Rubripirellula tenax: one gene and its partner. The protein of the gene in region 1 interacts with the protein of each later gene in a pairwise test. Links are inferred from orthologs where the notes say so. Each region holds a gene or a part of one and is shown in the gene's direction. Other genes may lie near its edges.

Region 1 (2,924 bases):
TGGTTCACGTCGGCACCGTCGACACGCTGGCATTGGGCAACCGCAGTGCACCGGCCAACGAAGATACGCCGCTGGATGCGAATGGCGAAAAGACGCAGTGCAGCTATGTGGTCAGCAAACGTGCCGGCGTGGATGTGGTCATGGCGGGTGTCCGACGAGGCCTGAGGGCGGTGATCGTTCACCCCGGATTCATGCTTGGCCCCTGGGACTGGAAACCCAGCAGCGGGCGAATGATCGTCGAAGTCGCACGAACGTGGCGGCCACTGGCTCCGTCGGGCGGATGCAGCATTTGCGATCCTCGCGATGTAGCCGCAGGGACGATCGAGGCGATGGACGGAATCGTCGAAGGCCGAATCGACAGCGGGCGGCAATACATTTTGGCTGGCGAAAACTGGACGTATTTCGAATTGTGGCGAGAGATTGCCGCGCGGACTGGCGCCGGCAAACCGGTCATGCCGGCCGGTCCCGGCCAACGCTGGATCGGTTCGATCGTGGCCGGCGCAATGCAGAAATGGTCGGAAAAAGAGGGCGATTTCAATACCGCCTCGTTGGAATTGAGCTCCCAGATCCACTGGTACGACTCGACCCGCGCCCACGACGAATTGGGTTACCGAATTCGAGACCCTCACAAGAGCCTGGATGACGCGGTCGATTGGATCGAGAACCGGCTGCCCGAGAACTCCAAGTCCGCGTCGAAGTCCGGCCCAAAATCCGGCGATTTTTAAGGGAAGCTATCGTTCCCTTGAACGGGTTTCGAGATTCTGGAAGATCGGCATCTGGCGAGCGAAGCCGAAAACTGACCCCCTAACAGAGCCGTGGCCGTCATTTCGGTCGTGATTGACAATCGCTTGCAAACGCGTTCAATCTGTTCGCTGGCGGCAGCATTCGTTCGCGAAGGCCCGCCGACTGAACTGCCCTCTGGGATACGATGGCACGCCACGTTTGGGAAACGAACGCGAGCGGCCATGTTGATGAACCCGGTCGGGATTTTCACGACTCAAAGAGAACGATTTGGATGGCGAGAGCCTCACTCGAAGCGATTCGCGACGCCGCGCCAGCGGTGCTGCCCAGTCTATTGCTGTGCGATTTCGGCGATTTGAAGGGCGAAGTGGCGAAGCTACATGACGCCGGTGCTCGCGTTCTTCATTTGGACGTGATGGATGGTCATTTCGTCCCCAACATGACGTACGCGATGCCGATCGTCTCAGGATTGCGTCGCCACACGGACATGCCGCTGGACGTCCATTTGATGATCAGCGACCCACTGAAATACGCCGGTCCGATGGTCGATGCGGGCGCAGACATGCTGACGTTCCATGTTGAAGCGGTCCGCGACGCAGCCGAAACGGCCGCTCGAATCCGTGATCTCGGTGTCAGCGTCGGCGTCGCGTTGAACCCCGAAACGCCATTGGGCAGCCTGCGAGAGTGCCTGGCAAACGTGGACATGGTTTTGGTGATGAGTGTCGAAGCGGGCTTTGGAGGCCAGAAATTCAATCCGATCGCTCTCGAAAAACTCCAGACTTTGCGGAGCGAATTCCCTGATCTGCTGCTGCAAATCGACGGCGGCATCGACGCAACCACGATCGGCCCCGCCCGTGCCGCCGGTTGCGATTTGTTCGTCGTCGGATCGGCGATCTTCAAGAAAGGCGACTACAAAGCCGCGATCAGCACGCTGGACGACCAGATTCGGTCACACGGCCCACCCAATGATCCCGATTCCAATGACCTTGGTGTGGGGAACTGATCGATGATTCTTAAATCACCCGCCGTTTCACAGGTGCTGTTGGTACGCCCCGGCGCGACGGAATTTGACGACCAGGGTCGCATCAAGGGCTGTATGGACATGCCGCTAAGCGAAACCGGGCGCCAGCAAGTGGAACTGTTGGCGGATCAAGTTTCGCACATCCCGTGCCGCACGGTTTATACGGCTCCCTGCGAGTCGGCGCGAGAAACGGCGGAAATTCTGGCCACGCATTTGACGGACCCTGACCGCGTCGACCGCGGACGGCCCGCCAAGGTGAAGGTCATCGATTGTTTGCGAAACCTGGATCACGGTTTGTGGCACGGCAAACTGATCGACGAATTGAAGCGAAACCACCCGAAACTGTATCGGCGCGGCCAAGAAACGCCTTGGGACATCTGTCCGCCCGGCGGCGAATCGATCAGCGATGCGCAAATTCGCGTCGAAAAAGCACTCCGCAAACTGCTGAAAAAGTCGCACGACGACCTGGTGGCCATCGTGATCCCAGACCCGATGGCGTGGATCGTTCAAGCCATGCTGGCCGGCGAATCGCTGTCGAATTTGTGGCAAGCCGAGACCGATTCGGGAAAATGGGACGTAATCGACCCCGTTTGGTAGCCGATTTGGCGTACGACGGCGGATCAATCTAGGAGGCACCCGGCAGCCTCGAATACAATGGAATGAGTACATCCGGGTGCCTGCGGGCGTTCTGATGGCATCGAAAGTCACTCGTCCCAGGATTTTTCTGCCGTGTTCCAACGCTTTGCTATCGCTATCGTCTGCTTGACGGGAATGGCTGCCACCGGTTTGGTGGTCGCTGCCGAGCCCGTTCGGCCACAGGTCGCATTGATCAACGAACTGATCGAACAGGGTTGGCGGGACTACGAAATCCGCTCGCCGGCACCCGAAGCCGATGACGCAACCTGGGCACGGCGCGTCCATCTGGACGTGATCGGTCGGATTCCAACAATCGCCGAACTGCAAGAATTTGCCGCCGACCGGGGTAGTGATAAGCGGGCGAAGTTGGTCGACAAACTGTTGTATGACGATCGTTACACCGAAGAGTACGCCGGACACTGGGCGACGATTTGGTCCAACTTGTTGATCGGTCGCAGCGGCGGAAACGACCGTCGGTCGATGGTCAGCCCCGCCGGAATGAAGAAATATCTTCGCGATTCGTTCG
Region 2 (2,960 bases), 410 kb from region 1 along the record:
GGGGGGATTGGTTTTAGGGATTGGGTGTTAGGTATTAGGAAAGATCTGTGTTTTGCGATAACGCTCGCTGGACGTATTTGGCCAACAGATCGGTTTCCAGATTCACTCGGTCGCCAACTTTCCGGCCGCCCAGTGTGGTGACGGACAAAGTGTGAGGAATCAAGGCGACGGAAAACGAATCGTCCGCGACGTCGACCACCGTCAAGCTGATGCCGTCGATCGCAATGCTGCCCTTGGATGCGACTTGGGACGCCAAGTGTTTCGGGATGCTGAACCGCAGGTTGGCCCACGGCGGATCATCTTTTCGCTCGATCAATCGTCCGACGGCATCGATGTGGCCGGAAACGTAATGTCCGCCCATCCGATCGCCGACCGCGAGTGAGCGTTCCAAATTGACGTGGCTGCCGATGACCAATTCGCCCAAGTTCGTCCGCGACAACGTTTCTTCGCCGGCTTCGAAATCCAGTTTCGTTGCTTCGACACCCACAACCGTCAAGCAACACCCATTGATACAGATGCTGGCCCCCATGGTCGCATCCTGGGCCACTAACCCGGCATCAACGGTAAAACGCTTGCCCGGGGATTGATCGACGACGTTGACGAGGGTGCCGAGAGTTTCGACGAGTCCGGTGAACATTGGCAGTAGGTTCTAGGTGACAGGTATCAGGTGACAGGAAATAAAAGTCCTGATGCCTGTTACCTGACAACTGAAACCTATTCCCGACGCCTAGCCAGTTTGGCAGCGATGCACCAAAATGCCAGCCCGGAACGAAACAGACCCTCCCAACTCTTAAGTTTTCACGAGACCTCCCATGACTTTGATCGAAGCCATCCACGCCCGCCAAATCCTCGACAGCCGCGGAAACCCGACGATCGAATGCGAAGTTTTGCTTTCCGACGGATCTCACGGTCGCGCCGCCGTACCTAGCGGAGCCAGCACCGGGATGCACGAAGCGTGGGAACTCCGCGACGGTGACAAGTCCGTCTACATGGGCAAGGGCGTTCTGACGGCCGTCGACAACGTCAACGAAAAGATCGCCGAAGCACTCGAGGGCATGGACGCGACCGACCAAGCCGGCATCGACGCGGCGATGATCCAAATGGACGGCACCCCGAACAAAAAGAACCTGGGCGCCAACGCGATCCTGGCCGTTTCGCTGGCCACCGCCCACGCCGCTGCGTCCTGCACCGGACAACCACTTTACCGCTACCTCGGCGGCGCCGGTGCTCGCATGTTGCCCGCACCGATGATGAACATCATCAACGGTGGCGAACACGCCGACAACAACGTCGACGTGCAAGAGTTCATGGTGATGCCTTTGGGCTTCGAACGATTCAGCGACGCACTTCGCTGTGGCACCGAAATCTTTCATAACCTGAAGAAAGTTCTGACCGACAAGGGCTACAACACCGCGGTCGGCGACGAAGGCGGTTTCGCACCTGATTTGAAGAGCAACCAAGAAGCTCTCGACGTCATCATGACGGCGATCGACAAGGCAGGTTACAAGGCCGGCGAACAAGTCTGGATCGCACTCGACGCGGCTTCGACCGAATTTTACGACAAAGATTCAAAGACCTACTCGATCGACGGCAACAAGATGTCGGGCAGCGAGATGGTCGATTTCTTGGCCGGTTGGTGCGACAAGTATCCGATCTGCAGCATCGAAGACGGTTGCGACGAAGACGACTGGGACACCTGGAAGAAGTTGACCGACAAGATCGGCAAGAAGGTCCAGTTGGTCGGTGACGATTTGTTCGTCACCAATGTTGATCGCTTGCAACGCGGTATCAACGAAGGCATTGCGAACAGCATCCTGATCAAGGTCAACCAAATCGGAACGCTGACCGAAACGATCGACGCCATCCAATTGGCTCATCGCAACAACTACACGTCGATCAGCAGTCACCGCAGCGGCGAAACCGAAGACTCGACCATCGCCGACTTGGCGGTTGCCCTTTCGACCGGCCAAATCAAAACCGGTTCGGCCAGCCGAAGTGACCGCATGGCAAAGTACAACCAACTACTTCGCATCGAAGAAATGCTGGGCGACACCGCACAATACGGTGGCCCAGTCTTCGCAGCAAAGTTGTAGGAACAAGTAGGTAACAAGTAGGTAACAGGTAACAGCAGTCGATACAGCAGTCGATACAGCAGTCGATACAGCAGTGTGATAAGATTTCGGAGTGGCACCTCGTGCCCAACTCGCGAAAACCTGTCACCTGAAACCTGTTACCTATGACCCATCCCCATGCCTTCTCTTCTTGCCGAGCAGCCTTGGATCGTTTCGTTGATGCTGGGCATGCTTGGCGGCGGGTTGTTGTTTGGTTGGCTGCAGACCGGCAAGAAGGCGGCCGCGGTGATGGGAATCATCGCGTTGGCTTTGATTCCCGTCGCGTTCTTGGTGGCCTCGAAGTGGGAAACCGATCGCGAGCAGATCGAACGCGTCATTTACGAAACGGCTGATGCGGTTGAGAAAAATGACTTCGAAAGAGCCTACCGAATCATCGGCGACGAGAAAGCCGAGGCAATGGCGCGGCTCGAATTGCCACAGTTCGAATTCACCATGGCTCGCGTCAATAAACTTCGTTCGATCACGATGATCGAAGGATCGTTTCCCCCCGAAGCCGACGTGGACATGTCGGTCAAGGTCGACGTCAGCAACCAACGCGGCGGAGTGCGGAATCTGCGCGTGGTGCGACGACTGGAACTGCGGTTTCAAAAGGTAGGGGATCGCTGGGTCGTGACCGAGTATCGACACTCGCCGGTTGCCGGCGGACCGGACCAGTTCACCACCCAATGATTAGCAGCCTGTTGAAAAAGGGGTCTGCCCCTCTCCGACGCTTCAAATTCACAATATTTCAGCAACGTCTCCAACGGGTCAGACCCCGTTTTTAATAGGCTGTTAGCCCCCACCGACCATGAACAACCCGCCCGAAGATCCGTCCGCATCACCGTGCAT

The links. Proteins that work in one complex are often made in the same cells at the same time.
Region 2: the proteins of rpe (region 1) and eno interact in binary tests that used the Escherichia coli proteins (3 or more experiments, as listed by UniProt). The link is inferred for Rubripirellula tenax from one-to-one orthologs.

What each region holds. Positions count from the first base shown.
Region 1 is NZ_SJPW01000001.1:122,189-125,112, forward strand. What follows is about bases 1-2,879. They hold rpe (ribulose-phosphate 3-epimerase), read left to right. Parts: upstream 1-1,015; coding sequence 1,016-1,744; downstream 1,745-2,879. Other genes in these bases: Poly51_RS00510 (NAD-dependent epimerase/dehydratase family protein), read left to right, coding at 1-725; Poly51_RS00520 (histidine phosphatase family protein), read left to right, coding at 1,748-2,359; Poly51_RS00525 (DUF1549 domain-containing protein), read left to right, coding at 2,534-2,879. Outside these bases: more of Poly51_RS00525, read left to right, coding at 2,880-2,924. UniProt on the Escherichia coli protein: Catalyzes the reversible epimerization of D-ribulose 5-phosphate to D-xylulose 5-phosphate.
Region 2 is NZ_SJPW01000001.1:528,712-531,671, forward strand. What follows is about bases 38-2,952. They hold eno (phosphopyruvate hydratase), read left to right. Parts: upstream 38-812; coding sequence 813-2,093; downstream 2,094-2,952. Other genes in these bases: Poly51_RS01920 (riboflavin synthase), read right to left, coding at 38-637; Poly51_RS01930 (hypothetical protein), read left to right, coding at 2,250-2,801; Poly51_RS01935 (DUF1289 domain-containing protein), read left to right, coding at 2,920-2,952. Outside these bases: more of Poly51_RS01920, read right to left, coding at 35-37; more of Poly51_RS01935, read left to right, coding at 2,953-2,960. UniProt on the Escherichia coli protein: Catalyzes the reversible conversion of 2-phosphoglycerate (2-PG) into phosphoenolpyruvate (PEP). It is essential for the degradation of carbohydrates via glycolysis.